Regions from separate parts of the Escherichia sp. E4742 genome, predicted to be linked through region 3. Evidence: predicted binding sites of a transcription regulator. Region 3 holds the regulator's gene; each other region holds the start of a gene.

Region 1 (11,119 bases), 2.6 Mb from region 3:
TCGGTAATTACTATGGCACTTCACGCGAGGCCATTGAGCAAGTACTGGCGAGCGGCGTGGATGTTTTTCTGGATATTGACTGGCAGGGCGCACAGCAAATTCGCCAGAAAATGCCGCATGCGCGGAGTATCTTTATTTTACCGCCGTCAAAAATTGAGTTAGACCGCCGTTTACGGGGTCGAGGTCAGGACAGCGAAGAGGTCATTGCAAAGCGTATGGCGCAAGCAGTTGCAGAAATGAGCCATTACGCCGAATATGATTATTTAATAGTGAATGATGATTTCGACACCGCTCTGGGTGATCTAAAGACTATCATTCGCGCCGAACGCTTGCGCATGAGCCGCCAAAAGCAGCGTCATGACGCTTTAATCAGCAAATTGTTGGCAGACTGAACCTTCTTTCAGTATCATGCCCAGTCATTTCTTCACCTGTGGAGCTTTTTAAGTATGGCACGCGTAACTGTTCAGGACGCTGTAGAGAAAATTGGTAACCGTTTTGACCTGGTACTGGTCGCCGCGCGTCGCGCTCGTCAGATGCAGGTAGGCGGAAAGGATCCGCTGGTACCGGAAGAAAACGATAAAACCACAGTAATTGCGCTGCGCGAAATCGAAGAAGGTCTGATCAACAACCAGATCCTCGACGTGCGCGAACGCCAGGAACAGCAAGAGCAGGAAGCCGCTGAATTACAAGCCGTTACCGCTATTGCTGAAGGTCGTCGTTAATCACAAAGCGGGTCGCCCTTGTATCTGTTTGAAAGCCTGAATCAACTGATTCAAACCTACCTGCCGGAAGACCAAATCAAGCGTCTGCGGCAGGCGTATCTCGTTGCACGTGATGCTCACGAGGGGCAAACACGTTCAAGCGGTGAACCCTATATCACGCACCCGGTAGCGGTTGCCTGCATTCTGGCCGAGATGAAACTCGACTATGAAACGCTAATGGCAGCGCTGCTGCATGACGTGATTGAAGATACTCCCGCCACCTACCAGGACATGGAACAGCTTTTTGGTAAAAGCGTCGCCGAACTGGTAGAGGGAGTATCAAAGCTTGATAAGCTCAAGTTCCGCGATAAGAAAGAGGCGCAGGCCGAAAACTTTCGCAAGATGATTATGGCGATGGTGCAGGATATCCGCGTCATTCTCATCAAACTCGCAGACCGTACCCACAACATGCGCACGCTGGGCTCACTTCGCCCGGACAAACGTCGCCGCATCGCCCGTGAAACTCTCGAAATTTACAGCCCGCTGGCGCACCGTTTAGGTATCCACCACATTAAAACCGAACTCGAAGAGCTGGGTTTTGAAGCGCTGTATCCCAACCGTTATCGCGTAATCAAAGAAGTGGTGAAAGCCGCGCGCGGCAACCGTAAAGAGATGATCCAAAAAATCCTCTCGGAAATCGAAGGGCGTTTGCAGGAAGCGGGAATACCGTGCCGCGTCAGTGGTCGCGAAAAGCATCTTTATTCGATTTACTGCAAAATGGTGCTCAAAGAGCAGCGTTTTCACTCGATCATGGACATCTACGCCTTCCGCGTGATCGTCAATGATTCCGACACCTGTTATCGCGTGCTCGGCCAGATGCACAGCCTGTACAAGCCGCGTCCGGGTCGCGTGAAAGACTATATCGCCATTCCAAAAGCGAACGGCTATCAATCTTTGCACACCTCGATGATTGGCCCGCACGGCGTGCCGGTTGAAGTCCAGATCCGTACCGAAGATATGGATCAGATGGCGGAGATGGGTGTTGCCGCGCACTGGGCTTATAAAGAGCACGGCGAAACCAGCACTACCGCGCAAATCCGCGCCCAGCGCTGGATGCAAAGCCTGCTGGAGCTGCAACAGAGCGCCGGTAGCTCGTTTGAATTTATCGAGAGCGTTAAATCCGATCTCTTCCCGGATGAGATTTACGTTTTCACACCGGAAGGGCGCATTGTCGAGCTGCCTGCCGGTGCAACGCCCGTAGACTTCGCTTATGCGGTGCATACCGATATCGGTCATGCCTGCGTGGGCGCGCGCGTCGACCGTCAGCCTTACCCGCTGTCGCAGCCGCTTACCAGTGGTCAAACAGTTGAAATCATTACCGCACCGGGCGCTCGCCCGAATGCCGCGTGGCTGAACTTTGTCGTCAGCTCGAAAGCGCGCGCCAAAATTCGTCAGTTGCTGAAAAACCTCAAGCGTGATGATTCTGTAAGCCTGGGCCGCCGTCTGCTCAACCATGCGTTGGGTGGTAGCCGTAAGCTCAATGAAATCCCGCAGGAAAATATTCAGCGCGAACTGGACCGCATGAAGCTGGCAACGCTTGACGATCTGCTGGCTGAAATCGGCCTTGGCAACGCGATGAGCGTGGTGGTCGCGAAAAATCTGCAACATGGAGACGCTTCCATTCCTCCGGCGACCCAAAGTCACGGACATCTGCCAATTAAAGGTGCCGATGGCGTTCTGATCACCTTTGCGAAATGCTGCCGTCCTATTCCTGGCGATCCAATTATCGCTCACGTCAGCCCCGGTAAAGGTCTGGTGATCCACCATGAATCCTGTCGTAACATCCGTGGCTACCAGAAAGAGCCAGAGAAATTTATGGCTGTGGAATGGGATAAAGAGACGGCGCAAGAGTTCATCACCGAAATCAAGGTGGAGATGTTCAATCATCAGGGCGCATTAGCTAACCTGACGGCAGCGATCAATACGACCAACTCCAATATTCAAAGTTTGAATACAGAAGAAAAGGATGGTCGCGTCTACAGCGCCTTTATTCGTCTGACCGCCCGTGACCGTGTGCATCTGGCGAATATCATGCGCAAAATCCGCGTGATGCCAGACGTGATTAAAGTCACCCGAAACCGAAATTAATGTTTTATGAACCCAACACGTTATGCACGTATCTGCGAAATGCTCGCCAGGCGGCAGCCTGATCTGACCGTCTGCATGGAGCAGGTCCACAAACCCCATAACGTTTCTGCGATTATTCGTACCGCAGATGCCGTTGGCGTACACGAAGTCCACGCCGTCTGGCCTGGTAGCCGGATGCGCACTATGGCTTCGGCTGCGGCTGGCAGCAACAGTTGGGTACAGGTGAAAACGCACCGTACCATTGGCGATGCCGTCGCCCATCTGAAAGGCCAGGGCATGCAGATTCTGGCAACCCATCTTTCTGATAACGCTGTCGATTTCCGCGAAATTGATTACACCCGCCCGACCTGTATTTTGATGGGTCAGGAGAAAACGGGCATCACTCAGGAAGCATTAGCCCTGGCGGATCAGGACATCATCATTCCGATGATCGGCATGGTGCAGTCGCTGAATGTTTCCGTTGCCTCAGCCCTCATTCTTTACGAAGCCCAGCGCCAGCGGCAAAACGCAAGCATGTACCTGCGTGAAAACAGTATGTTGCCGGAAGCAGAGCAACAACGTTTGTTATTTGAAGGCGGCTATCCGGTGCTGGCGAAAGTCGCAAAACGCAAAGGCCTGCCTTACCCCCACGTCAATCAGCAAGGCGAAATTGAAGCCGATGCCGACTGGTGGGCCACTATGCAGGCTGCAGGGTAAGTGCCATGAAAGGTCGCCTGTTAGATGCTGTCCCACTCAGTTCCCTAACGGGCGTTGGCGCAGCGCTTAGTAACAAGCTGGCGAAAATCAATCTGCATACCGTGCAGGATTTACTCTTACACCTTCCCCTGCGCTACGAAGATCGCACCCATCTCTACCCCATCGGTGAACTACTGCCGGGCGTTTATGCCACGGTGGAAGGCGAAGTGCTGAATTGCAATATCTCCTTCGGCGGTCGGCGGATGATGACCTGCCAGATCAGCGATGGTTCCGGCATTCTCACCATGCGCTTTTTCAACTTCAGCGCGGCGATGAAAAATAGCCTGGCGACGGGCCGCCGCGTGCTGGCCTATGGCGAAGCAAAGCGCGGTAAATATGGTGCGGAGATGATCCACCCGGAATACCGCGTACAGGGCGATCTCAGTACGCCAGAGTTGCAGGAAACGCTCACGCCGGTTTATCCAACAACGGAAGGCGTAAAGCAGGCGACGCTGCGTAAATTAACTGACCAGGCGCTGGATCTGCTCGACACCTGCGCCATTGAAGAACTCCTGCCGCCGGAGCTGTCACAAGGAATGATGACGTTACCGGAAGCGTTGCGCACTCTGCATCGCCCACCGCCAACGCTGCAACTTAGCGATCTGGAAACCGGGCAGCATCCGGCGCAACGTCGTCTGATTCTGGAAGAACTGCTGGCGCACAACCTTAGCATGCTGGCGTTACGCGCCGGAGCGCAACGTTTCCATGCCCAGCCGCTTAGCGCCAATGACGCGCTGAAAAATAAACTCCTCGCCGCCTTACCGTTCAAGCCAACGGGCGCACAGGCACGCGTAGTGGCGGAGATCGAGCGCGATATGGCGCTGGATGTGCCGATGATGCGTCTGGTACAGGGCGATGTAGGTTCCGGTAAAACGCTGGTCGCCGCCCTCGCCGCGCTGCGTGCGATTGCGCACGGCAAACAGGTGGCGCTGATGGCACCAACCGAGTTACTTGCCGAGCAGCACGCCAATAACTTCCGCAACTGGTTTGAACCGCTCGGTATCGACGTGGGCTGGCTCGCCGGTAAGCAGAAAGGTAAAGCGCGACTGGCTCAGCAAGAAGCCATCGCCAGCGGTCAGGTGCAGATGATTGTTGGCACTCATGCCATTTTCCAGGAACAGGTGCAGTTTAACGGCCTGGCGCTGGTGATTATCGACGAACAGCATCGCTTTGGCGTGCATCAGCGTCTGGCATTGTGGGAGAAAGGCCAGCAACAGGGCTTTCATCCACATCAGTTGATCATGACAGCCACGCCGATCCCCCGCACGCTGGCAATGACCGCGTATGCCGATCTCGACACCTCAGTCATTGATGAACTGCCGCCAGGACGTACCCCAGTGACGACAGTGGCAATTCCTGATACGCGCCGTAACGATATTATCGACCGCGTGCGCCACGCCTGCATGACGGAAGGCCGTCAGGCGTACTGGGTTTGTACGTTGATTGAAGAATCGGAATTACTGGAAGCGCAGGCGGCGGAAGCCACGTGGGAAGAGTTGAAACTGGCGCTACCAGAGTTGAATGTCGGTCTGGTACATGGGCGTATGAAGCCTGCCGAGAAGCAGGCGGTGATGGCGTCGTTTAAACAAGGCGAGTTACACCTGCTGGTTGCCACTACCGTTATTGAAGTGGGCGTTGATGTGCCTAACGCCAGTCTGATGATTATCGAAAACCCGGAGCGTCTGGGTCTGGCGCAGTTACACCAGCTTCGCGGGCGCGTGGGTCGTGGCGCGGTGGCTTCTCACTGTGTCCTGCTCTACAAAACACCGCTCTCCAAAACGGCGCAAATCCGCCTGCAAGTGCTGCGTGATAGTAACGACGGTTTTGTGATTGCGCAGAAAGATTTGGAGATACGTGGACCGGGTGAACTGTTAGGTACGCGTCAGACAGGTAATGCCGAATTTAAAGTGGCAGATTTACTGCGCGATCAGGCGATGATCCCGGAAGTTCAGCGCCTGGCGCGACATATTCACGAACGTTACCCACAGCAGGCAAAAGCCCTGATAGAACGCTGGATGCCAGAGACTGAACGTTACTCGAATGCGTAAAAGGCGGCGGTGAGAAGACCGCCGTTTCAGGTTGATCTACCTTCCTGCCGGATGCGGCGTGAACGCCTTATCCGGCCTACAGAAACTTACGAACTCAATAAATTGTGAATCAATATGTAGGCCTGATAAGCGAAGCTCATCAGGCATTTGTCTTTGTTGCAGCGGCGCTTACACCGCCGCTTCATCGGTTACCCCGCAAAAATCGGCAACATCAAATACAGCTTAATCACCAGGGCGTTAACGATATCGATAAAGAACGCACCGACCATCGGCACTACCAGGAACGCCATGTGCGACGGGCCAAAGCGTTCAGTAATCGCCTGCATGTTGGCGATTGCCGTTGGTGTCGCACCAAGACCAAAGCCACAATGACCCGCAGCAAGCACCGCCGCATCGTAGTTTTTGCCCATCATGCGCCAGGTGACGAAGATGGCATACAACGCCATGAAGATGGTCTGTACCACCAGAATCGCCAGCATCGGCAGCGCCAGCGAAGCCAGCTCCCACAGTTTCAGCCCCATCAGCGCCATCGCCAGGAACAACGACAGACTTACGTTACCCAGCACCGATACCGCACGTTCAAAGACGCGATAAAAGCCCATCATTGACAGACCGTTGCTCAGAATCACGCCTACAAACAGCACACAAACAAAGGTTGGTAATTCAAAAGCAGTGCCAGCCAAAAGTTGCGCAACAATTTTCCCCACCGTCAGGCAGATAGCAATTAGCGCGATGGTTTCAATCAGTACCAGCGAAGTGATCATGCGTCCTACATCTGGCTTTTCGAACGCCGTCGGGACTTCCTGGTCATCCGGAATACCGTTCGGTGTAGTGGAGTGTTTCACCAGATACCGCGCCACCGGCCCCCCAATCAAGCCGCCCAGCACCAGACCGAACGTTGCACAGGCCATTGCGACTTCCGTCGCATTAGTAAAGCCGTAACGTTCAATGAACAATTTACTCCACGCCGCGCCAGTCCCATGACCGCCAGAAAGCGTAATAGACCCTGCTAACAGCCCCATCAGCGGATCAAGACCTAACAGACTGGCCATACCAATACCGATGGCATTTTGCATCACCAACAGGCCAACAACCACAATCAGGAAAATACCCACCACACGGCCACCGGCACGTAAGCTGGCAATGTTGGCGTTCAGGCCGATGGTGGCAAAGAAAGCCAGCATCAACGGATCGCGCAGGGACATATCAAAATTGACTTCCCAGCCCATGGTTTTTTTCAGCACCAGCAACGCCAGCGCCACCAATAAACCACCCGCAACAGGTTCCGGTATGGTGTATTTCTTCAGAAAGGAGACGGAATGGACCAACTTGCGCCCGAGCAGCAACGTCAGCGTTGCAGCAACAAGCGTTGCTAAAGTATCGAGATGAAACATAGTTACTCCTTTGTGTCCGCACCACTCTTTCACACTCGTCATACTTCATCGCGCATGTGCAGTAGGGCGAAATATGACGAGTATCGAGTCATGCTATCCCGGTTCGAATTCTCAGCTGAAAATAAAAAAATGGCATGGATTTTAAGCAGAAAACAACCAAAAGTTATATAAAAAAGTGCATTTATCGCATTTAAATATTTAGGAGAATGCATGGCAAACGTTTGCTTTTACCTTTCGGTCAGCTAAAATGCCCGCTTTGCCACCACGGGATTGTTTTCGATGTCTGTTTCCACCCTCGAGTCAGAAAATGCGCAACCGGTTGCGCAGACTCAAAACAGCGAACTGATTTATCGTCTTGAAGATCGTCCACCGCTTGCTCAAACTCTGTTTGCCGCCTGTCAACACCTGCTGGCGATGTTTGTCGCGGTGATCACCCCTGCGCTTCTCATCTGCCAGGCGCTAGGTTTACCGGCACAGGACACACAACACATTATTAGTATGTCGCTGTTTGCCTCCGGTGTGGCATCGATTATTCAGATTAAAGCCTAGGGGCCGGTAGGTTCCGGGTTGTTGTCGATTCAGGGGACCAGTTTCAACTTCGTTGCCCCGCTGATTATGGGCGGCACGGCGCTGAAGACCGGTGGTGCTGATGTTCCCACCATGATGGCGGCACTGTTTGGTACCCTGATGTTGGCAAGTTGCACGGAGATGGTGATCTCCCGCGTACTGCATCTGGCGCGCCGCATTATTACGCCGCTGGTTTCTGGCGTCGTGGTGATGATTATCGGCCTGTCGCTAATTCAGGTTGGGTTAACGTCCATTGGTGGCGGCTATGCGGCCATGAGCGACAACACCTTTGGCGCACCGAAAAACCTGCTGCTGGCGGGCGTGGTCTTAGCTTTAATCATTCTGCTTAACCGCCAACGTAACCCTTACTTACGCGTGGCCTCGCTGGTGATTGCGATGGCGGCCGGATATGCGCTGGCGTGGTTTATGGGTATGTTGCCAGAAAGCAACGAACCGATGACGCAAGAACTGATTATGGTACCAACGCCGCTCTATTACGGTCTTGGTATTGAATGGAGCCTACTGCTGCCGCTGATGCTGGTCTTTATGATCACCTCACTGGAAACCATTGGCGATATCACCGCGACCTCTGACGTTTCCGAACAGCCGGTTTCCGGCCCGCTGTACATGAAACGTCTGAAAGGCGGCGTGCTGGCAAACGGCCTGAACTCGTTTGTCTCGGCAGTATTTAACACCTTCCCGAACTCCTGCTTCGGACAGAACAACGGTGTAATTCAGTTAACGGGTGTTGCCAGCCGTTATGTCGGTTTTGTGGTGGCGCTGATGCTGATCGTGCTGGGCCTGTTCCCGGCAGTGAGTGGTTTCGTGCAACACATCCCAGAGCCAGTTCTGGGCGGCGCTACGCTTGTGATGTTTGGCACCATCGCCGCATCCGGTGTACGCATCGTTTCCCGCGAGCCGCTGAACCGTCGGGCAATTCTGATTATTGCACTGTCGCTGGCCGTCGGTCTGGGCGTTTCTCAGCAGCCGCTGATTTTGCAATTTGCCCCTGACTGGCTGAAAAACCTGCTCTCTTCAGGTATTGCCGCTGGCGGTATTACTGCCATTGTGCTGAACCTGATTTTCCCGCCGGAAAAACCGTAATTCACTTAGCGGCGGTAAGTTTCTTTACCGCCGCAGCGCCCCTCTTTCACCATTCCCGCCTTGAGGAATGCGCGTAAATCGTGCATAACTCCCTTATGTGTATTTCGCGGGATGGAAGACTATGAAATTTATTGGGAAGCTGCTTCTCTACATTTTCGTCGCGCTACTCGTAGTGATAACTGGCCTCTATTTTCTTCTGCAAACCCGTTGGGGTGCGGAGCATATCAGCGCATGGATTTCCGAAAATAGCGACTACCATTTGGTCTTCGGGGCAATGGATCACCGCTTTTCCGCGCCGTCTCATATCATACTGGAGAACGTCACGTTTGGTCGTGATGGACAGCCCGCTACCCTGGTGGCAAAAAGTGTTGATATCGCCTTGAGTAGTCGGCAACTGACCGAACCGCGCCATGTCGATACCATTCTGCTGGAAAACGGGACGCTGAATCTCACCGACCAGACCGCCCCGCTACCGTTCAAAGCCGATCGCCTGCAACTGCGCGATATGGCATTTAATAGCCCAAATAGCGAGTGGAAATTAAGTGCTCAGCGGGTAAATGGCGGCGTCATTCCGTGGTCGCCAGAAGCCGGTAAAGTGTTGGGAACGAAAGCGCAGATTCAGTTCAGTGCTGGCTCCCTGTCGCTCAATGATGTTCCTGCCACCAATGTGTTGGTTGAAGGCAGTATTGATAACGATCGCGTTACGCTGACCAATCTGGGTGCCGATATCGCGCACGGTACATTAACCGGAAACGCGCAGCGTAATGCCGACGGTAGCTGGCAGGTGGAAAACCTGCGCATGGCGGATATCCGTCTGCAAAGCGAAAAATCGCTGACTGATTTCTTTGCGCCATTGCGCTCTGTGCCTTCGTTACAGATTGGTCGCCTGGAAGTGATAGATGCTCGCCTGCAAGGCCCGGACTGGGCGGTGACCGATCTCGATCTCAGCTTGCGCAACATGACCTTCATTAAAGATGACTGGCAGACGCAGGAAGGAAAGCTGTCGATGAACGCCAGCGAGTTTATTTATGGTTCGCTACATTTGTTTGACCCGATTATGAACGCAGAGTTTTCCCCGCAGGGCGTGGCGCTGCGCCAGTTTACCAGCCGTTGGGAAGGTGGCATGGTGAGAACGTCAGGAAACTGGCAACGCGACGGGAAAACGCTGATCCTCGATGATGCGGCAATTGTCGGGCTGGAATATACCCTGCCAAAAAACTGGCAGCAGTTATGGATGGAAACAACACCCGGCTGGTTAAACAGTCTGCAACTGAAGAGATTTAGCGCCAGCCGCAACCTGATCATTGATATCGACCCTGACTTTCCATGGCAACTCACCGCGCTCGATGGCTATGGCGCGAATCTGACACTGGTTGCCAATCACCAATGGGGCGTCTGGAGTGGCACAGCGAATCTGAATGCCGCCGCCGCGACGTTCAATCGTGTTGATGTTCGCCGTCCGTCGCTGGCACTGGCCGCCAACAGCAGCACGGTGAATATCAGCGAACTTAGCGCGTTTACCGAGAAAGGCATTCTGGAAGCCACTGCCAGTGTTTCACAAACGCCGCAGCGCCAGACTCATATCAGCCTGAACGGACGCGGTGTGCCGGTGAATATTTTGCAACAGTGGGGATGGCCTGAATTACCGTTGACTGGCGACGGCAATATTCAGCTTACCGCCAGCGGCGATATTCAGGCCGATGCACCGCTAAAACCCACGGTTAGCGGGCAACTCCATGCTGTGAACGCTGAAAAGCAGCAGGTAACCCAAACCATGAATGCTGGCGTAGTTTCCAGTGGCGAAGTTACGTCAACAGAGCCAGTGCAGTAAAAATCAATCTCACCGGGTACGACACAGCCGTACCCGGCATTTTTTCAATAAATAACAAACAGTAGAGTATCTCATTACCATGTTCGTTCCCGCTCATTGCACGGCGTAAACCATCCTTAAGAATACGGATATTGCTATTTTTTGTTATCAACTTACGTTTCTTTTTTCTGGGAGCGCGGTTGTGCCAAAGCGTAACTTATGGATTTGCCGAGAGTTTCTGTGAAGAGGATCATGGCAAGGTGAAACGAAGCGGAAAAAAGTGTGATGGGGGATGTGATAAGGCGAGGAACTAGCTATAATGCGCCCCGCCTCCATGTAGCAATCGAGGCGCGGAAGATCGTCGTCTCCGGTGAGGCGGCTGGACTTCAAATCCAGTTGGGGCCGCCAGCGGTCCCGGGCAGGTTCGACTCCTGTGATCTTCCGCCAAAATGCCTCTACTGAACTCTCCCGACGTCAATCCCCCCCTTCTAATCCCTTATATATCAGGCTTTCTTTGTATCCTGAGGTCAACAGGAGTCAACATACTTCAATATACCTTTGGGGGCATAATTGGGGGAACTAAATATTGAAAGGAAAGTTCATGCCACCAAA
Region 2 (11,119 bases), 2.4 Mb from region 3:
ATCCGGATCTCGATGCCAAAGGGCGTGAGCGGGCGATTGCGAAAGATCTTGGCGCGGTATTCCTCGTCGGGATTGGTGGCAAGCTGAGTGATGGTCATCGCCACGACGTGCGCGCACCGGATTATGATGACTGGAGCACCCCGTCAGAGCTGGGCCATGCGGGTCTGAACGGCGATATTCTGGTATGGAACCCGGTACTGGAAGATGCGTTTGAGCTTTCTTCCATGGGGATCCGCGTGGATGCCGACACGCTGAAGCATCAACTGGCGCTGACCGGTGATGAAGATCGTCTGCAGCTGGAATGGCATCAGGCGCTGCTGCGTGGTGAAATGCCGCAGACCATCGGCGGCGGTATCGGCCAGTCTCGTTTGACCATGCTGCTGCTGCAACTGCCACATATCGGCCAGGTTCAGTGTGGTGTATGGCCAGCAGCCGTTCGCGAGAGCGTCCCTTCTCTGCTGTAATCGTTTATCGCCGCCAGCGTCTGAGCAGGCGGCTTCGCATCCCGGTATCAAAGCGCCAGATATGATCGAAAATGCGCATGATGCCGGGTTTGCCGTGTGCCGACATCGCCACGGCATGAAAGCGATGTTGATGTACCCGCTGCAACTCTTTCACTTTACTCGTCACATCGTCAGGCAACCGCTGGGCGATAAAATCAGAAATCACCACCGCATCAGCGTCAAACCATTCCCGACTTTGTAAACGTTCCATAATGGCGCGAAAACAACTGGCCAGATCGGTGCCGCCACGAAACTGCTGACTTAAAAAGCGGATCGCGTGTTCAAGACCTTGTGGGCCTGAAAGCTCGTAACGGACGATCTCGGTGGAAAATAACATAATATAGCAGCGTCGATTTTCAGCGAGGGCTATGCGCATCAAGGCCAGACAGAACGCTTTCGCACACTGCTCATTAAAACCGCCCATTGAGCCGGAAGTATCTACGCAGACAATAAACGGTCCACGCGGTTGTTCGTCGTAATCTTTATGTACCACCGGGCGTTCGATCACTTTTTCACGCCATGATTCACCGTGCAGACGATAGGTGAGCAACTGTTTTTCCACCAGCCGACGATAAAATTCATATTCCAGTTCAGTGATGCCCAGTGTCGCCAGTTCCGGCGGCAGAAGGCGTAAAATATCATCGCTTTGTTGCAGGCCATCAACCTGCTCAGGAACGGTTGCCGGTTCGCGCACCATGGTGCGGAAGGTTTCCATCTGCGCATCGTTGCGGGGTATTGATTTGGCCTCCCGCGAACGTCCCAGCTGTTCCGCCAGACGTTTCAGTTCCGGCTGTTCGTTAAGAAATTCCCCGTATTTCACAATCAACTGATAGTCGCCGCGTTTAAGCTGACCGGCGCTCATATCCCACAGACGACCGGCTGCGGTGTTGTTATCTGCCAGAACTGGTTCGAGCTGTCCGCTTAATGTCATGCGTTCCTGAACTTCGCTCAACAGTTGTTCGCGTTCTTCTTCTAATAACTGCTGATTCAGGGTCGTCGCTTGCACAATCAGGCTTAAGCGCCAACGCTGGAGAAAAAGCGTATGCAATGACTGAGTGATAGTGCTGTTAGCATCAACCAGCTGTCGGGCTTGTTCGGCCCACGGGGAATTCAGACGATGCAGTAAGTCCAGAATCTGCGGTAGCTGCACAATAAACTGCGGCGTGGAGAGAAGCTGGCTTTGCTGATAGCACATCACCTCTTCGGTGAGTTCCGGCGGGACTCGGGCATCTTTCAGCCGACTGCGCAGCGCCTCACGCCAGCGGGGAACATCATCAGTGATTGCCGCCTTCAGTCGTGGGAATTTTTCAAAGAAGACCGCCAGCTGCGGTGAGGCCAGCAGCGCGATGATCATCTCTTCGATCAATCCCTCTTCGCTGACGGCCAGCATCACATTGAGCGTATCCAGTGTTAGCATTGTTGCGCCTGGCGAATCTGGGCGCCGACATCCTGTAGGCTGGCTTCAATGCGACCTAACCAGTCGCCAGGGATAAACAGACATTTTTGCTGTTCGCTGAATAAAACATGTTGCTTACGCCAGTCGCTTTCAAGCTCTTCCAGTTGTTGTTTTATTTCACCTGGCAGACCTTCAGCCGATGAACCGGGGAGCGCCAGCATACTGCCTTGTAAACTTACATCGCGTACAACCAGATGTTGGGCGCTATCAACTTCCAGATTCAGTTTCTGGGCAAAGCCGATACCGTTCAGTTTGCCACGAATCTCACCACCTTTGCTCAGCCACTGTTCCAGCGCGCTACGCTCAAAGGTGATATGAACGACTTCCATATCATGCAGTTTTAACGGTTTTTGCAGCAGCAGAGTCAGATTGGAAGCAGTAACGTTGACAGGAAGCTGATACTGCTGACGACGGCTGAAAATGCCGCCCAGACGAATTACCGTTAAGGCTGTTTTATCGCTTTGTTGCTGCTGGAGTTGCAGACGACGTTGCACAATCGCGCCCAGGCGGGTCAACATCCCTTGCTGTTGCCAGGCGTGACCGGTCATCAATAAATCAATTTGTTGTTGAATCAAATTCAGGCTTTGCGCGTCATACCACAGGCAATCTTTCAGCAAGATAAGATCAACCGGGGCAACAGCACTGCGACCACTAAAAAAAGCGCTGGCCTGCAATAAGCGGATCGCTTTTTTCCAGCGACGATCGGAGACGTAAGGTGCATCCGGTAATTTATCCAGTTGCTGGCGCAGCATAAAAATCAGCTCAAATACATGATCGGGCAGCGTAATTTCACTAATCTCTTTCTGCCAGCGTTCATATTCTTCATCAGTGACCTGCAAGGCGGCAGGAACCGGATTGTTATTTTCATCTTGTTGGCTGGTCAGCATGGAGCGGAAATTCGCTTTATCCTGCACTTTATCTAACCACAGACGAATCAGCATGCGGTCATATAACGCTTCCAGACTGCTGTCTGCTTCCGGCAGCTCGTTGGAGGCCGCCACGAGCAAGCGCATCGGGATTTTTTCGACATGAGCACCGTTACGGAATTGACGTTCGTTAATGGCGGTGAGCAGGGTATTAAGAATCGCCGGGCCAGCTTTCCAGATTTCATCCAGAAAGACGATTTCTGCTTCCGGCAGGTAACCGCTGGTTAAGCGTTCATAGCGTCCTTCATCTTTTAACGCCTGAATGGAAAGGGGGCCAAAAACTTCTTCCGGGGTGGAGAAGCGGGTCATCAGATATTCAAAATCGCGCGCATTCTGGAAGGCGAATTTTAAGCGACGGGCGATCAGACTTTTAGCAATACCTGGAGGGCCAAGCAAGAACACGCTTTCACCACTTAATGCCGCTAACAAACAAAGGCGGATAGCGTGGCTACGTTCATAAAGCCCCTTTTCCAGCGCGCTGCTCAGGCGGGAAATTCTTTCCGCTAATAAATGAGGGTGAGCCATAATGAAGTGGCGTCCTTTCGTCAAAAGTTCTGCGTAAATTGCGAGTATAGACGTTTCTTGCTGGTGGCAAAAATAGTCTCAAAGAAGGGATATTTTTCTTTGAGCCAGGTTAATGTGGCCGCATTTAGGAGTACGATTTTGCCGTTAATCGTGCATACTGTGCGCTTTTTTGTGGGCCAAGGGACTACGCACACATTTCATATTTCAACGAAAGACTAGTCTATGAGCACTGATAATAAGCAATCGTTGCCCGCGATTACCCTCGCGGCGATTGGAGTTGTCTACGGCGATATTGGTACCAGCCCGTTATATACACTTCGTGAATGTTTGTCCGGCCAGTTTGGTTTTGGCGTTGAACGCGATGCTGTGTTTGGCTTTTTATCGCTGATCTTCTGGCTGCTAATCTTTGTGGTTTCCATCAAATACCTTACCTTCGTGATGCGCGCGGATAACGCCGGAGAAGGGGGAATTCTGACGTTGATGTCGCTTGCCGGGCGTAATACGTCGGCTCGAACGACCTCAATGTTAGTGATTATGGGGCTAATCGGTGGCAGCTTTTTCTATGGTGAAGTCGTCATTACTCCCGCTATTTCGGTGATGTCTGCCATTGAAGGTCTGGAAATCGTCGCCCCGCAACTGGATACCTGGATAGTTCCCCTCTCAATCATCGTTCTTACTTTACTGTTTATGATTCAAAAACATGGCACGGCTATGGTCGGTAAGCTGTTTGCGCCGATCATGCTGACCTGGTTTTTGATTCTGGCAGGGCTTGGGTTACGTAGCATTATTGCTAACCCGGAAGTGCTGCATGCACTGAATCCGATGTGGGCGGTGCATTTCTTCCTTGAATACAAAACGGTTTCTTTTATTGCATTAGGGGCGGTGGTGCTGTCGATTACCGGAGTCGAGGCGCTGTATGCCGATATGGGGCATTTTGGTAAGTTCCCGATTCGCCTGGCGTGGTTCACTGTCGTCTTGCCTTCCTTAACCCTTAATTACTTCGGCCAGGGAGCGCTGTTGTTAAAGAACCCGGAAGCGATTAAGAACCCGTTCTTCCTGTTAGCACCGGATTGGGCGCTAATCCCGCTGCTGATCATCGCTGCACTGGCAACGGTGATTGCCTCGCAGGCAGTTATCTCTGGCGTTTTCTCATTGACGCGTCAGGCGGTACGTCTGGGATATCTTTCGCCGATGCGTATCATTCACACCTCCGAAATGGAGTCAGGGCAAATCTATATTCCGTTTGTGAACTGGATGCTCTATGTCGCGGTCGTGATTGTGATTGTCAGCTTTGAGCACTCCAGTAACCTGGCGGCGGCGTATGGGATTGCGGTAACCGGAACCATGGTGCTGACGTCTATTCTTTCGACTACCGTGGCGCGTCAGAACTGGCACTGGAATAAGTATTTTGTTGCGCTGATCCTGATAGCCTTCCTTTGTGTCGATATTCCATTGTTCACCGCTAACCTCGATAAACTGCTCTCCGGCGGCTGGTTGCCATTGAGCCTCGGTACGGTGATGTTTATCGTGATGACCACCTGGAAGAGCGAGCGTTTCCGCCTGCTGCGACGGATGCATGAACATGGTAATTCTCTGGAAGCGATGATTGCTTCGCTGGAGAAATCACCGCCCGTTCGCGTTCCCGGAACTGCGGTGTACATGTCGCGTGCAATCAACGTCATTCCCTTTGCGCTGATGCATAACCTGAAACATAACAAGGTATTGCATGAGCGGGTAATTCTGTTAACTCTGCGCACCGAAGACGCGCCATATGTCCATAACGTCCGTCGGGTACAGATTGAACAACTGTCGCCCACTTTCTGGCGCGTGGTGGCAAGTTACGGCTGGCGGGAAACTCCAAACGTGGAAGAAGTCTTCCACCGCTGTGGCCTGGAAGGGTTAAGTTGCCGGATGATGGAAACCTCCTTCTTTATGTCCCATGAGTCGTTGATCCTCGGCAAACGCCCGTGGTACTTACGTTTGCGTGGCAAACTGTACTTGCTGTTGCAGCGTAATGCACTGCGTGCACCAGATCAGTTTGAAATCCCACCAAACCGGGTTATTGAACTAGGTACTCAGGTCGAAATCTAACGCCAGACGCCTCCTTTCTCCATAAAGGGGGCGTTTTTGTTTTTCATGCTTAATCACGATGTAAAACGTTTCGATGTTGATCACATTTCAGTAACGTTGCGATGGTTTTCTCTGTTCAGTCAGGATTAAACTGCTGGTCAGCGAAACGTTTCGCTGATGGAGAAAAAAATGAAAAAAGGCACCGTTCTTAATTCTGATATTTCGTCGGTGATCTCCCGTCTGGGGCATACCGATACGCTGGTGGTGTGTGATGCTGGTTTACCCATCCCCAAAAGTACAACGCGTATCGATGTGGCATTAACCCAGGGCGTACCTTCTTTTATGCAGGTACTGGGAGTTGTTACGAGTGAAATGCAGGTTGAGGCAGCCATTATCGCGGAAGAGATCAAACAACATAATCCGCAACTCCACGAAACGTTGCTCACTCACCTTGAGCAGCTGCAACAACACCAGGGAAACACCATTGAAATTCGTTACACCACGCATGAACAATTCAAACAACTAACCGCAGAAAGTCAGGCGGTAATTCGCAGCGGAGAATGTTCTCCGTATGCGAATATCATTCTCTGTGCTGGCGTGACGTTCTGAGGTCGTCATGGAAGCATTACTACAGCTTAAAGGCATTGATAAAGCCTTTCCGGGCGTAAAAGCCCTCTCGGGCGCCGCGTTAAATGTCTATCCGGGCCGCGTGATGGCGCTGGTAGGCGAAAACGGCGCGGGTAAATCCACCATGATGAAAGTGCTTACCGGTATCTATACTCGCGATGCCGGTACGCTTTTATGGCTGGGGAAAGAAACGACATTTACCGGGCCGAAATCTTCCCAGGAAGCCGGGATTGGGATTATCCACCAGGAGCTGAACCTGATCCCGCAGTTGACCATTGCCGAAAACATTTTCCTCGGTCGTGAGTTTGTTAATCGCTTTGGCAAAATTGACTGGAAAACCATGTATGCCGAAGCGGATAAATTACTGGCTAAACTTAACCTGCGCTTTAAAAGCGACAAGCTGGTGGGCGATCTTTCCATCGGTGACCAGCAAATGGTTGAAATCGCCAAAGTGCTGAGCTTTGAGTCGAAAGTCATCATTATGGATGAACCGACTGATGCGCTGACTGATACCGAAACCGAATCCCTGTTCCGCGTCATCCGCGAGCTGAAATCGCAAGGGCGCGGCATTGTCTATATCTCCCACCGCATGAAAGAAATCTTCGAGATTTGCGATGACGTTACCGTTTTTCGTGACGGGCAATTTATTGCCGAGCGTGAAGTGGCATCACTGACCGAAGATTCGCTGATTGAGATGATGGTGGGCCGCAAGCTGGAAGAGCAGTATCCACACCTGGACAAAGAGCCGGGAGATATCCGCCTGAAAGTCGATAATCTCTGCGGACCTGGTGTTAACAACGTTTCTTTTACCCTACGCAATGGCGAAATCCTTGGCGTCTCTGGTTTGATGGGCGCGGGGCGTACCGAATTGATGAAAGTGCTCTATGGCGCACTGCCGCGCACCAGCGGTTATGTCACGCTGGATGGGCATGAAGTTATTACTCGTTCACCGCAGGATGGCCTGGCAAACGGCATTGTGTATATCTCTGAAGACCGTAAGCGCGACGGTTTAGTACTGGGCATGTCAGTAAAAGAAAATATGTCGCTGACTGCGCTGCGCTACTTCAGCCGTACTGGCGGCAGTTTGAAGCATGCCGATGAACAACAGGCTGTGAGTGATTTTATTCGCCTGTTCAATGTGAAAACGCCGTCAATGGAACAGGCAATTGGCCTGCTCTCCGGTGGCAATCAGCAAAAAGTGGCGATTGCCCGCGGTCTGATGACGCGTCCGAAAGTACTTATCCTTGATGAACCTACCCGTGGTGTAGATGTCGGCGCGAAAAAAGAGATCTATCAACTGATTAACCAGTTCAAAGCCGATGGCTTGAGCATCATTCTGGTGTCATCAGAGATGCCAGAAGTATTAGGCATGAGCGATCGCATCATCGTCATGCATGAAGGGCATCTCAGCGGGGAATTTACTCGTGAGCAGGCCACCCAGGAAGTGTTAATGGCTGCCGCTGTGGGCAAGCTTAATCGCGTGAATCAGGAGTAAAAAAATGACAACCCAGACTGTTTCTGGTCGCCGTTATTTCACGAAAGCGTGGCTGATGGAGCAGAAATCGCTTATCGCTCTGCTGGTGCTGATCGCGATTGTCTCGACGTTAAGCCCGAACTTTTTCACCATCAATAACTTATTCAATATTCTCCAGCAAACCTCGGTGAACGCCATTATGGCGGTCGGGATGACGCTGGTGATCCTGACGTCGGGCATCGACCTGTCCGTCGGTTCTCTGTTGGCGCTGACTGGCGCAGTTGCTGCATCTATCGTCGGCATTGAAGTCAACGCGCTGGTGGCTGTCGCTGCCGCACTGGCATTAGGTGCCGCAATTGGCGCGGTAACCGGGGTGATTGTAGCGAAAGGTCGCGTCCAGGCGTTTATCGCCACGCTGGTTATGATGCTTTTACTGCGCGGCGTGACCATGGTTTATACCAACGGAAGCCCAGTGAATACCGGCTTTACTGAGAACGCCGATCTGTTTGGCTGGTTTGGTATTGGTCGTCCGCTGGGCGTACCGACGCCAGTCTGGATCATGGGGATTGTCTTCCTCGCGGCCTGGTACATGCTGCATCACACGCGTCTGGGGCGTTACATCTACGCGCTGGGCGGCAACGAAGCGGCAACGCGTCTTTCTGGTATCAACGTCAATAAAATCAAAATCATCGTCTATTCTCTTTGTGGTCTGCTGGCATCACTGGCCGGGATCATTGAAGTGGCGCGCCTCTCCTCCGCACAACCCACGGCGGGGACTGGCTATGAGCTGGATGCTATTGCGGCAGTGGTTCTGGGCGGTACGAGCCTGGCGGGCGGAAAAGGTCGCATTGTTGGGACGTTGATCGGCGCATTAATTCTTGGCTTCCTTAATAATGGATTGAATTTGTTAGGTGTTTCCTCCTATTACCAGATGATCGTCAAAGCTGTGGTGATTTTGCTGGCGGTGCTGGTAGACAACAAAAAGCAGTAATAACGACTACAGGACATCTTGAATATGAACATGAAAAAACTGGCTACCCTGGTTTCTGCTGTTGCGCTAAGCGCCACCGTTAGTGCGAATGCAATGGCAAAAGACACCATTGCGCTGGTGGTTTCCACACTCAATAACCCGTTCTTTGTATCGCTGAAAGATGGCGCGCAGAAAGAGGCGGATAAACTCGGCTATAACCTGGTGGTGCTGGACTCCCAGAACAACCCGGCGAAAGAGCTGGCGAACGTGCAGGACTTAACCGTTCGCGGCACCAAAATTCTGCTGATTAACCCGACCGACTCCGATGCGGTGGGTAACGCCGTGAAGATGGCAAACCAGGCGAACATCCCGGTTATCACCCTTGACCGCCAGGCCACGAAAGGCGAAGTGGTGAGCCACATTGCTTCTGATAACGTACTGGGCGGCAAAATCGCCGGTGATTACATCGCGAAGAAAGCGGGCGAAGGTGCCAAAGTTATCGAGCTGCAAGGCATTGCCGGTACATCCGCAGCCCGTGAACGTGGCGAAGGCTTCCAGCAGGCTGTTGCTGCTCATAAATTTAACGTCCTTGCCAGCCAGCCGGCAGACTTCGACCGTACCAAAGGTTTGAACGTAATGCAGAACCTACTTACCGCTCATCCGGATGTGCAGGCAGTGTTTGCGCAGAACGATGAAATGGCGCTGGGCGCACTGCGTGCGCTGCAAACTGCAGGTAAATCGGATGTGATGGTCGTCGGATTTGACGGTACACCTGATGGCGAAAAAGCAGTAAATGATGGCAAACTGGCAGCGACTATCGCTCAGTTACCCGATCAGATTGGCGCGAAAGGTGTCGAAACCGCGGATAAAGTTCTGAAAGGCGAAAAAGTTCAGGCGAAATATCCGGTTGATCTGAAACTGGTTGTTAAGCAGTAGTCTTGGTCAGGTTTTATAACCTGATAGTGGCATCAATACGTCATCGACAGATGAACGTGTAATATAAAGAAAAGCAGGGCACGCGCCACCCTAACCCGGTGGCGCATTTTATGGACATCCCGAATATGCAAAACGCAGGCAGCCTCGTTGTTCTTGGCAGCATTAATGCTGACCATATCCTTAATCTTCAATCTTTTCCTACTCCAGGCGAAACCGTAACCGGTAACCACTATCAAGTCGCATTTGGCGGCAAAGGTGCGAATCAGGCGGTGGCAGCAGGGCGTAGCGGTGCGAATATCGCGTTTATTGCCTGTACGGGTGATGACAGCATTGGTGAGAGCGTTCGTCAGCAACTCGCCACTGATAACATCGATATTTCTCCGGTCAGCGTGATCAAAGGCGAATCAACAGGTGTGGCGCTGATTTTTGTTAATGGCGAAGGCGAGAACGTCATCGGTATTCATTCCGGCGCTAACGCTGCCCTTTCCCCTGTGCTGGTAGAAGCACAACGCGAGCGTATTGCGAATGCCTCAGCATTATTAATGCAGCTGGAATCACCACTCGAAAGTGTGATGGCAGCGGCGAAAATCGCCCATCAAAATAAGACTATCGTTGCGCTTAACCCGGCTCCTGCTCGCGAACTTCCTGACGAACTGTTGGCGCTGGTGGACATTATTACGCCAAACGAAACGGAAGCAGAAAAGCTCACCGGTATTCGTGTTGAAAATGATGAAGATGCGGCGAAGGCGGCGCAGGTACTGCATGAAAAAGGTATCCGTACTGTACTGATTACTTTAGGAAGTCGTGGTGTATGGGCTAGCGTGAATGGTGAAGGTCAGCGCGTTCCTGGATTCCGGGTGCAGGCTGTCGATACCATTGCTGCCGGGGATACCTTTAACGGCGCGTTAATCACGGCGTTGCTGGAAGAAAAACCATTGCCAGAGGCGATTCGTTTTGCCCATGCCGCCGCTGCGATTGCCGTAACACGTAAAGGCGCACAACCTTCCGTACCGTGGCGTGAAGAGATCGACGCATTTTTAGACAGGCAGAGGTGACGCTTGGCTACAATGAAAGATGTTGCCCGCCTGGCGGGCGTTTCTACCTCAACAGTTTCTCACGTCATCAATAAAGATCGCTTCGTCAGTGAAGCGATTACCGCCAAAGTTGAAGCGGCGATTAAAGAACTCAATTACGCGCCATCAGCTCTGGCACGTAGTCTCAAGCTTAATCAAACACATACCATTGGCATGTTGATCACCGCCAGCACTAATCCTTTCTATTCTGAACTGGTGCGTGGTGTTGAACGCAGTTGCTTCGAACGCGGCTATAGTCTTGTCCTTTGTAATACCGAAGGCGATGAGCAGCGAATGAATCGTAATCTGGAAACGTTGATGCAAAAGCGTGTTGATGGCTTGCTGTTACTCTGCACCGAAACGCATCAGCCTTCGCGTGAAATCATGCAACGTTATCCGACAGTGCCAACCGTGATGATGGACTGGGCGCCGTTCGATGGCGACAGCGATCTCATTCAGGATAACTCGTTGCTGGGCGGAGATTTAGCGACGCAATATCTGATCGACAAAGGTCATACTCGTATCGCCTGTATTACCGGACCTCTGGATAAAACGCCTG
Region 3 (11,119 bases):
GACACATGGCTAATGAAGCCCGCAGCCCAGGTTGCTACCACGCTGACGGCAAACAGCGCCAGCAGCCACGGTAACAACTGCTTACCCTGCCATTTCTGCAATGCGGCGCGACAGCCGTAACCACCAATAAGAAACGCGATGGTTTGCGGAACATAACTTAATCCGATTACTGCCGGACTGTAGCCCATTTCGCTGAGGATAAACGGTGAACCGGTTAGCCAGGCAAAGAAACTGGCTGAACAGGCCGCATAAATCAGCACATTCCCGCGATAGGTTTTTGAACGCAGCAGATCGGTAAAGGTCAGTCCATCCTGACTATTATTGCGTGCTTTCGTGGTGGGTTTAAGCCAGAAAATGGGCAGAATCAGCACTACGGCAATGGCAAACAGAGTGGCGAAAATCGCCTGCCAGGAAAAATGGACCAGCAGCCAGCTACCTAACAGCGGAGCAAGCGCCGGAGAAAGCCCCACTAAAGGCATAATGGTCGCGAAAATACGGTTAACTTTTTGTGAAGGATAGTAATCCGTCACCAATGCCTGCCAGATAACGGCCGCGGCACAGACACCCACTGCCTGTACAAAACGCAATACCAGCAGCGTGGCAGCGTTTTCCACCCATAACATCCCCAGACTACCCAGCGCAAAAATTGTCAGGCCGATCAATAACACAGGTTTACGACCATAACGATCGGAGAGCGGCCCCCACAGGAGCTGGGCAGCGGCAAAACCGGCAAGGAACAGACTAAGGCTGGCACTGACAGCAGACGCAGGCGTTTGCAGGTCGGCCTGAATGGCGGCGAAAGCAGGCAGATACATATCGGTTGCCAGAAAACCGAGTACGCTCAAACCCGCCAGCCAGACTAAAAATCTTTTCCCAGGTTGCATGTATATTCTCTAAATTCCTCAATTAAACACCGTCGCAAAGTGTAGGGAGTGAAATTCCTGTTGTGAAACGGTAATATTTGATGACTGGTTTCAAAAATTTTGCAGGCAAACTATGTGGTCTGAATATTCTCTCGAAGTGGTTGATGCAGTGGCGCGAAATGGCAGCTTTAGCGCTGCAGCCCAGGAGTTGCATCGCGTTCCTTCTGCGGTCAGCTATACCGTGCGTCAGCTGGAAGAGTGGCTGGCGGTGCCGCTGTTTGAACGGCGTCATCGTGACGTGGAACTGACCGCTGCCGGGGCGTGGTTTCTCAAAGAAGGGCGCTCTGTTGTCAAAAAAATGCAGATCACCCGCCAACAATGTCAGCAGATAGCGAACGGCTGGCGCGGTCAATTAGCTATCGCGGTAGATAATATTGTCAGGCCAGAACGCACGCGGCAGATGATTGTTGATTTCTATCGCCATTTTGATGACGTCGAACTTCTGGTTTTTCAGGAAGTGTTCAACGGCGTCTGGGATGCGCTTTCCGACGGGCGCGTGGAACTGGCGATTGGCGCGACACGAGCGATTCCGGTCGGTGGCCGTTACGCCTTCCGGGATATGGGAATGTTGAGCTGGAGTTGCGTTGTTGCCAGTCATCATCCGCTTGCGTCGATGAATGGGCCGCTCAGCGATGACACGTTGCGCAACTGGCCGTCGCTTGTGCGCGAAGACACGTCGCGGACGTTGCCCAAACGAATTACCTGGCTGCTGGATAACCAAAAAAGGCTTGTCGTACCTGACTGGGAATCATCGGCAACCTGTATCTCGGCCGGTTTATGCATTGGCATGGTGCCTACGCATTTCGCCAAACCGTGGCTTAATGAGGGAAAATGGGTGGCGTTAGAACTGGAAAATCCATTCCCTGATTCGGCATGTTGCCTGACATGGCAGCAGAATGATATGTCGCCAGCGTTAACCTGGTTGCTGGAGTATCTCGGCGATAGTGAGACGCTGAATAAGGAGTGGCTGCGGGAGCCGGAAGAGACTCCCGCAACGGATGATTAACGACGATAGTCGCGGAACGGACCGTCAGCCACGGAGCGGCGTTCAATAAGCCGCGGATGAACTTCGATAGACTGCGGTTCTTCGCGTTTGTTGACGATACGGTCCAACAGCATGTTGAACGCCGTTTCGCCCAGTGAATCTTTTGGCTGATGGATAGTGGTCAGCGCCGGGGTAAAGTAGCGGGCGTTGCGTACGTTATCATAACCGATCAGCGAAACATCCTGTGGTACGCGCAGACCCATTTCATCAGCAGCGCAAAGTGCGCCCATTGCCATGATATCGCCACCACAGAAAACCGCAGTAGGGCGGTGTGGCTGCGACAGGATTTGTTGCATGGCGCGATAACCCGATTCAGGTTCAAAGTCACCCTGCACAATCCAGTTTTCTGGCACCTTGATCATCGCTTCTTCCATCGCCTTCATAAACCCTGCCAGACGACCCGCGCCGGTATTACGTTCCAGAGGGCCAGGGATGACACCAATTTCGCGATGGCCGCGTTCGATCAGATAGCGTCCGGCCATGTAGCCGCCTTCAAACGCGTTATCGATGACCGCATCGGTAAAGTCGGCTTTTGCTTCGCCCCAGTCCATTACCACCATCGGGATATGGCGATACTCTTCCAGCATCGCCAGCAACGGTTCCGGATACTCAGAACACATGACCAGCAGGCCATCGACGCGTTTTTGCGCCATCATCGACAGATAGGCTCTCTGTTTCTCCAGATTGTTCCACGCGTTGCCGAGGATCAGCGTGTAACCTTTCTGGAAGCAATTTTTTTCAACCGCTTCGATGATCTCCGCGAAATAGGCTGCTTCGCTGCTGGTCGCCAGCAAGCCGATAGACTTGGTATGGTTAACCTTCAGGCTACGCGCTACCGCGCTAGGGGAGTAGTGTAATTCTTTAATCGCTGCCCACACGGCGTTGCGCGTTTCTTCAGCGACGAAACGAGTTTTGTTTATAACGTGTGACACAGTTGTAGTGGAAACGTTTGCTCGCTTCGCTACATCTTTTATTGTTGCCATTCCATTTCACTCCAGACCCTAACTTCAGCTCCTGCAAAATCGCAAGGTAAACGTTTGCCTTTACACACCTTACGCGCAACAAAAGTGTTGCGGTACGCCGGAAAAACGACACAGAGCGTCAGGAAGGGGTCAATGGCCAGTACGCAAATAGTGTAAGCGTGGAATTTTGGCCGATCTTGATGAAAAGGGGAAGTGGTAAAAACACTTATCATTATAAATGGCGGGAGATTTTTTCTTCACAGTGTGTAAAAATGCGTAATATCACTTTTTGTAGGGTAATAAAAAAGGAGAAAACTTGATGAGTACCGACCTTAAATTTTCACTGGTAACAACCATTATTGTCCTCGGTTTGATCGTGGCCGTAGGTTTGACTGCCGCGCTGCACTGATTTCCCTTCGAGGGAGCGCATCCTCCCTCGCACTCTCTTCCCTTTTGTTAGCAAAATGGCAAAAGTGTTTTCTCTTTTTGTTATTTTCAATTTTTTGTGATTGCTGTCATGCTTTCGCCACTTTGATGAATATCGTGTAATGACGCGAAGAGGTGGAGATTAGACATGAAAATTAACTATCCGTTGTTGGCGCTGGCAGTTGGCGCGTTTGGTATCGGGACAACGGAGTTCTCGCCAATGGGCCTTTTACCCGTCATTGCGCGCGGTGTGGATGTCTCGATTCCTGCTGCGGGCATGTTAATCAGCGCCTATGCGGTTGGCGTGATGGTTGGCGCGCCGCTGATGACATTACTGCTGTCTCATCGCGCCAGGCGCAGTGCGCTTATTTTCCTGATGGCCATTTTCACTCTTGGCAACGTGCTTTCCGCCATCGCGCCGGATTATATGACGCTGATGCTTTCACGCATTCTGACCAGTCTGAATCACGGGGCATTCTTTGGTTTGGGTTCAGTCGTGGCCGCAAGCGTTGTGCCTAAACACAAACAGGCCAGCGCTGTCGCCACTATGTTTATGGGCTTAACTCTGGCAAATATTGGCGGTGTTCCTGCGGCGACCTGGCTTGGCGAAACTATTGGCTGGCGGATGTCGTTTCTGGCAACGGCGGGGCTGGGCGTAATTTCAATGATTAGCCTGTTCTTCTCGTTACCGAAAGGCGGCGCAGGAGCTCGACCGGAAGTGAAAAAAGAGCTGGCTGTATTGATGCGTCCGCAGGTGTTATCAGCCTTGCTGACGACGGTACTGGGGGCTGGCGCAATGTTTACCCTCTACACCTATATTTCACCAGTACTGCAAAGTATCACCCACGCAACGCCGGTGTTCGTAACAGCCATGCTGGTGCTGATTGGCGTCGGGTTTTCTATCGGTAACTATTTAGGCGGTAAACTGGCAGATCGTTCGGTCAACGGCACGCTGAAAGGCTTTTTGTTGCTGCTGATGGTGATTATGCTGGCGATTCCGTTCCTGGCGCGTAATGAGTTTGGTGCGGCTATCAGCATGGTGGTGTGGGGCGCAGCAACTTTTGCGGTTGTACCACCGTTACAGATGCGTGTGATGCGAGTTGCCAGCGAAGCGCCGGGGCTGTCTTCCTCAGTGAATATTGGTGCCTTTAACCTGGGCAATGCTCTGGGTGCCGCGGCAGGTGGCGCAGTGATTTCGGGTGGTCTGGGGTACAGTTTTGTGCCGGTGATGGGGGCGATTGTCGCAGGACTGGCATTGTTGCTGGTGTTTATGTCAGCCAGAAAACAACCTGAAGCAGTTTGCGTTGCCAACAGCTAATAAAACAAAACGCAGAAGGGGATACCTTCTGCGTTACAGTTTGCAGGCAAATTACGTTTTATCTTGCCGCAAGCGCCTTAACCGACCTACATTGGTGATCCGCGTAGGCCAGATAAGCGTAGCGCGTCAGGCAATGTTGCATTTGCCATCAGTTATTATGCAGCGAGATTTTTCGCTACGAATTCCCAGTTCACCAGCGCCCAGAAGTGCTCCAGATAGCCAGGACGCGCATTGCGATAGTCGATGTAATAAGCGTGTTCCCAGACATCAACGGTCAGCAGCGGGGTCGCATCGGTGGTCAGCGGAGTACCAGCATTAGAGGTAGAAACGATAGCCAGTTTGCCATCGCTGTTTTTCACCAGCCAGGTCCAGCCAGAACCAAAGTTTTTGATTGCAGCGTCAGTAAATTGTGCTTTGAAATCGGCAAAGCTACCGAAAGATGCGGCGATAGCTTCAGCGACTTCGCCAGTCGGTTCGCCACCGGCGTTCGGTGCCAGGCAGTTCCAGTAGAAAGTGTGGTTCCAGACCTGAGCTGCGTTGTTGAATACGCCACCTTCAGAGCTGCGAATAATCTCTTCCAGTGATTTACCTTCAAACTCGGTGCCTTTAATCAGGTTGTTCAGGTTAGTGACGTAAGTCTGATGATGTTTGCCGTAGTGATACTCAATGGTTTCCGCAGAAATGTGTGGAACCAGAGCGTCTTTAGCATATGGTAGTGCAGGTAATTCGAATGACATTGCTACTCTCCTTTATTATTCATTGGTATACGCACAATAGCCTTATTGTGAGTACGGATAGGGTAGCAAATTAAAAGGTGATACAAAAGATGAACTTACCCTGTTGCCTTAACAACAGGGTAAAAGATTTAGCGAAGTGTTTTTGGGGTCATTACCCGACGAGCGCCAACATAGTGACGTTGCCAGTAATCTTCACTTAACGACGTGATTTGAATTTCCTGGCCACTGCGTGGTGACTGAATAAATTTACCATTGCCAACGTACACGCCTACGTGATCGGCAGTCCCACGTCCTTGCGTGCGGAAAAAGACCAGGTCGCCGTTTTTCAGTTCACTGCGATCGATGGGTGCCGCATCGCGCAGGTGATACATTTCGTTTGCCGTGCGCGGAATACGGATCTTAACCAGGTCTTTATAAGCGTAATAAACCAGCCCACTGCAATCAAAACCGGTACGCGGTGAGCTGCCGCCCCAACGATATGGCTTGCCAATTTGCTGCATCAGTTTATTCATCGCCACTTTAGTGGCTTTCTGAACTTTGGCTTTGTGCGCGTCGGCAATAGTGCCAGGGGCGGCATTTTTGACTTTCACGCAATGCGACTTATTGCCCTTTCGTTTGGTGCACTTTTCCGTAAAGCTGGCAGACGCCGTTTTAGTGACAACATTTTTGCTGCGAGTTTTAGCGTTTTTAGAAGCGGTAATGGAGGATTTTTTAACGGAAGAAGCGGTTTTACTTTTGGTCGTACTTTTACTGGCGACTTTTTTGGCGGTTTTCAGACTGGCTTTATTATTGGTCTTTTTGGTGGTTGCCGTGCTTTTCTTTTTATCTGCTTTTTTGGTGATGTGAGTGGTAGCAGAACTCTCCCTGGCTTGCTTGGAAGCATAGGCCATAGGCATTAAAGGCAGGGTGGTAAAAAGTAAAGCACAGAGCGTGATCGAAATACGGTTTATCCGCGCCACTGAGCGTCCCTCTGTTAAGGCAGGTCTATCATGCCTGCGTCTGATTTACAAAACTTGATGATTCTAATGCATAGAAGAAGGGAAAGTTAATAGCTTTTATTGTTAAAAAATATATTTCGTCGGTGAGCGCAAAAAGATGCAGCAGTGAAAACTAAAAATGGTCATAAATACGCCAGTTTGCAGCGCAATAGAGAAGAAACGAATATTTGAAATGCAACATTTAGAGCAAAGGGATAAAATAGCAAAAGCGTGATGAAAATGTTATTTTCCGATGCCGCACTGACCCGCTACAATGTCAGATTACTGCCGTAAAGAAGTTTGAGGAAGCAAGACAATGAGCACCACTATCGAAAAAATCCAACGCCAGATTGCTGAAAACCCGATCCTGCTGTACATGAAAGGTTCACCGAAACTGCCGAGCTGCGGTTTCTCTGCCCAGGCAGTCCAGGCGCTTGCCGCATGTGGCGAACGTTTTGCCTATGTTGATATCCTGCAGAATCCGGACATTCGTGCGGAACTGCCGAAATACGCTAACTGGCCGACTTTCCCGCAACTGTGGGTTGACGGCGAACTGGTAGGCGGCTGTGATATCGTGATCGAAATGTATCAGCGTGGCGAACTGCAGCAGCTGATCAAAGAAACTGCTGCTAAATACAAGTCTGAAGAGCCGGATGCTGAATAATCCGTCCCGCAATACTGACGGATGCTAACCGGCATCCGTCAGTGCGTTTTATCCCCAATCCAGTCCTTGTGGTGAACTTGAAAATCCCGCCTCACGCAGCAGCGTAAACATCGGCGTTTGCCGGACCGGTTGGTCATTCACTTCTGTCAACGTAAACCGTAGCCGTGGTTCTCGTCGCAACGCGGTAGTTAGCGCCAGGAAAACCTCCGGTGGTAATAATTCATCTTTTTCCTGCCAGACCAGCATTTTTTTGCCACCTTGCGCCAGATAAATCAATAATTTGCCGCCAGAAATGACCACCAGCGCGCCTGCCCGACGAGTCGGAACCAGCGCCGCCGGATGTGCAGGCCAGGGTAACAGATTCCCCCACAAATTGGCCGGATCGTTGGCACTAAGGGCCACGGGCACATATTGTCGCGTCTGCGTGGCATGGGGCGCCAGGTCGCGCAGACGGTCAATGGTCTGGCGATCAGCAAATTGTGCACCACCCAAACCTTCAACAAATCGACCCCGCATAATTCGCCCGGAATCTTCCATACTGCGGCAAAGCGTTTGCATCGACGGAAATCCGCCAGGAATATTTTCAGCAATCACCGCCTGACGGCTGATGATTCCGTAGCGGTCGAGCATATTTTCCGCCAGCGCCAGCATCCTTTCGGTATCGTTTAGTGGCTCCACCTGCAATAACGACCAGCGTCCAGCCAGCTTTGGTGTGTTGTAAGATACCAACGGCATAGCTGGCAGTGCATAAACCGGACGTCCACGACGAGCCCGACTACTGCGGCGAGTTGAAGGGCGTGCGCTGGTAGTACTGCGGGTAAGGGCGCGCAACGGTGCCCAAATATCACAGGTGATGACGCCCTGCCAGACCAGTTCCCAAAGCGCCTCTTGCAGGGCTGAAGGATCTACGGGCTCGCCGATTTTCTCGCCTGTTCGCTGGCTGATTTGTTGCGCAAACCAGGCGCCCCCGTCAGTCAGAACCTCGATAATTGCCTGCTGAAGCGCTGAACGTTTCGCGTGATCATTTTCTGCAGGAATGTACGATTCGGCAGCATATTCCTGTAAATGCAGTGCCACCAGCCCGTCATCCTCGCCGAGTTTTTTTTGCCCCGACCAGATAACCGTACCTGTTGCCAGCAGTTCATCGAGCATTTCTGGCGAGTAATCGCGTACGCGGGCGGGCAGGATCTGGCTTTCCCACAGCGAGGCGGGTAAACCGACACCAGCAAGCTGTTCGATAACCCGCATGACGCCATCCACGCCTTCATAAACGCCAGGCGATGTTGAGGCAAAGAGCGCCGGGCTACCATCGGTGGCGGGGAGCACGCCCTGACGTTCCAGCAGCAATCGTGCATAGGCAATGGCAGGTACCGGACGCGTAGCTTCTCTGGCAGCCTGCAGGGAACGTAAACGCAAACGACGAAAAACTTCATCGCTCACCCAGATGTCTTGTTGCAAATTCATCACCAGCCCCTGTTCGCGCAATTGATGAAGTTGCTCTTCGACAATGGCAATACCGAGGCTAAACTCATGAGCTAGTTGTTCAGCCGTGACCAGAGCATGTGTCCGGAGATAGCGCAGAAAGAGATCGCGAAGCGGGTAATTGACACGGTGCAAGTAAATATCAGGCAGCGAGTCCGGCAGTTGCACTCCGAGAGCATCGCGCAGCCTGGCGGCATCATCCATACAGGCCAGACGCTCCTGTCCGCTAATCATCGTCGGGAAGATTCGTTTTACTGAGAGAAGATTTTCCAGATACGACGCAATCTCTTCACTGCTGCCTGTATGCCGTTGCGCCAGCTCATCAACGGTCATTGGCCCCAGTTCGCGCAGTAGGTCGAAAAGACCTTCGTCACCTTTCGCTCTTCTGCCGGGGGCCAGCCGCTGTAACTCTTCTTCCACCTGACGAATGATCTGCGGGTCGAGTAATTCCCCCGGATCAACCTGACCGAGTAGATTGCGCAGTAACTCGCTGTCCAGCGACAGTACGGATGCCCGGCGTTCTGCCAGCGGGGCATCGCTCTGGTACATAAATTCCGCCACATAACCGAACAATAAACTGGCGGCAAAAGGTGAGGGCGTCGCGGTGGTGACATCGGAAACTTGAATTTCGCCACTGTTCAGGCGACGCATCAAACGTTCCAGCGCGGGAAGATCATAAACATCTTGCAGACATTCGCGTAGGGTTTCGAGAATGACTGGAAAATCCGGATAACCCTGGGCGATTTCCAGTAACTGGCTGGCACGCAGCCGTTGTTGCCAGAGCGGGGTTCGATGGCCCGGCGTGCGGCCCGGCATTAATAATGCCCGCGCGGCGCATTCGCGAAAACGGGCGGCGAAAAGTGCTGAGTTGCCCACTGCCTCGCGGACAATTTGTAGCAATTTTTCCGGTTCAAACAAAAAAACCGCGGCGTCAGGCAATTTGCCGTCGGTGTCAGGAATGCGCGCAACAATACCGTCATCGCTGGCGACTACCGAGGCATCAGCGCCCCATAGCGCATGCAGTCGTCCGGCAATCGCCAGCGCCCACGGTTCATGCACTCGTCTTCCATAGGGAGAGTGTAAAATAATGCGCCAGTCGCCAATCTCATCACGGCAGCGTTCGAGAACCAGGTGGCGGCTTCCAGGGACAACGCCCGTAGCGTTACGCTGTTCGTCAATCAGCCCCTGAATATTGGCGAGTGTATTTTCTTCTGCCAGCCACGGCGGGATATTTCCGGAAAAGAACGCGCCATCCGCCAGCAGATGGAGAAAATCGCCGATCATTTCCCCCAATTCAGCGGGGCGTCCATTACCTTCGCCACGCCAGAAGGGAAGTCGGGCAGAGCGACCTGGTGCAGGTGTCACAATGACCTGATCGCGGGTGATTTGTTGGATCCGCCATGAGGTAGCGCCGAGAGTGATGATGTCATTCACTCGCGATTCATACACCATCTCTTCATCAAGTTCGCCCACCCGCCGCGAACTGGACTGTTCTTCACCTTCGGGTAATAGCACACTGTACATGCCACGATCCGGAATGGTGCCACCGCTGGTAACAGCCAACAGCTGAGCGCCAGGGCGGGCGGTCAATATCCCCGTCTCCCTGTTCCAGACCAGTTTTGGTCGAAAAGCAGAAAAATCGCCTGAGGGATAGCGCCCGGAAAGCATATCCAGCGTGGCGTCAAAAACTCGTCTTGGCAGATCTTTCCACGGTGCAGCACGGCGTACGCGGGAGTACCATTCGTCTACTTGTAATGCATCCATCGCCGCGGCGGCAACGGTTTGCTGCGCAAGGACGTCGAGTGGATTATGCGGTGGCGTCAGGTTTTCCAGCCTGCCTGCAAACATACACTCGACAATGACGGCGGAATCGACTAAATCACGCCGGGTACGGGGGAAAAACAGCCCTTTAGATACACCGCCAACCTGATGTCCGGCGCGACCAATGCGCTGTAGCCCGCTGGCGACAGAAAGCGGCGTCGCCACCTGAATCACCAGATCCACCGAGCCCATATCAATCCCCAGTTCGAGACTGGAAGTCGCGACCACACAGCGCAATTCGCCTGATTTCAGTGCTTGTTCGGTTATCGCCCGTTGTTCTTTAGATACGGAACCGTGGTGCGAGCGGGCAATGAAAACGTCGCTACTTTGTATGCGGTTAGAGGTTGCGCCGGAGGTAGACTCGAAATGAGCGGCGTCTATGGCAATGGCCGGGGAGCGCTGTAATCGTGCGGCGTAAAGCTCATTCAGCCGTGCCGTCAGTTTTTCCGCCAGCCCGCGAGAATTGGTGAAGACAATGGTCGAGCGATGGCGCAACACTTCATCAAGGATACCCGTTTCAATATACGGCCAGATTGAGCCTTCTCTGCCCGCATGGCTGTCTTCGCCGGTGCCGCTGGCGACCGATGATACATCATCCATGTTGGCGACAGGAACGACAATACGGATTTGCGGATGGCGCATTGCGGGCGGGTTGACCACCGTAACCGGGCGATCGCCACCAAGAAATGCTGCCACATCGCTGGCTGAGCGTACAGTCGCGGAAAGGCCAATTCGCTGTGCTGAGGTGTGTAGCAGCGCATCGA

What was found. Region 3 encodes PurR, which represses purine synthesis genes. Its sites were predicted from a motif close to CANGCAAACGTTTGCNTG; they were not measured.
Region 1: the regulator PurR is predicted to act here: its motif matches at 7,237-7,254, upstream of gltS (sodium/glutamate symporter).
Region 2: the regulator PurR is predicted to act here: its motif matches at 5,640-5,657, upstream of rbsD (D-ribose pyranase).

Annotation. Positions count from the first base shown of each region.
Region 1 covers NZ_CP040443.1:2,201,343-2,212,461, reverse strand. The annotation lists gene gmk (guanylate kinase) at 1-392, shown strand, start outside; gene rpoZ (DNA-directed RNA polymerase subunit omega) at 447-722, shown strand; gene spoT (bifunctional GTP diphosphokinase/guanosine-3',5'-bis pyrophosphate 3'-pyrophosphohydrolase) at 741-2,849, shown strand; gene trmH (tRNA (guanosine(18)-2'-O)-methyltransferase TrmH) at 2,856-3,545, shown strand; gene recG (ATP-dependent DNA helicase RecG) at 3,551-5,632, shown strand; gene gltS (sodium/glutamate symporter) at 5,821-7,026, opposite strand; partial or broken gene xanP (xanthine/proton symporter XanP) at 7,306-8,697, shown strand; gene FEM44_RS10780 (AsmA family protein) at 8,819-10,528, shown strand; tRNA gene FEM44_RS10775 (tRNA-Sec) at 10,860-10,954, shown strand.
Region 2 covers NZ_CP040443.1:2,037,618-2,048,736, reverse strand. The annotation lists gene asnA (aspartate--ammonia ligase) at 1-464, shown strand, start outside; gene viaA (ATPase RavA stimulator ViaA) at 469-1,920, opposite strand; gene ravA (ATPase RavA) at 1,914-3,410, opposite strand; gene kup (low affinity potassium transporter Kup) at 3,633-5,501, shown strand; gene rbsD (D-ribose pyranase) at 5,670-6,089, shown strand; gene rbsA (ribose ABC transporter ATP-binding protein RbsA) at 6,097-7,602, shown strand; gene rbsC (ribose ABC transporter permease) at 7,607-8,572, shown strand; gene rbsB (ribose ABC transporter substrate-binding protein RbsB) at 8,597-9,487, shown strand; gene rbsK (ribokinase) at 9,613-10,542, shown strand; gene rbsR (ribose operon transcriptional repressor RbsR) at 10,546-11,119, shown strand, end outside.
Region 3 covers NZ_CP040443.1:4,765,547-4,776,665, reverse strand. The annotation lists gene punC (purine nucleoside transporter PunC) at 1-884, opposite strand, end outside; gene punR (DNA-binding transcriptional activator PunR) at 997-1,929, shown strand; gene purR (HTH-type transcriptional repressor PurR) at 1,926-2,951, opposite strand; gene cydH (cytochrome bd-I accessory subunit CydH) at 3,250-3,339, shown strand; gene FEM44_RS23215 (MFS transporter) at 3,505-4,674, shown strand; gene sodB (superoxide dismutase [Fe]) at 4,830-5,411, opposite strand; gene FEM44_RS23205 (C40 family peptidase) at 5,540-6,370, opposite strand; gene grxD (monothiol glutaredoxin 4) at 6,705-7,052, shown strand; gene FEM44_RS23195 (ATP-dependent helicase) at 7,101-11,119, opposite strand, start outside.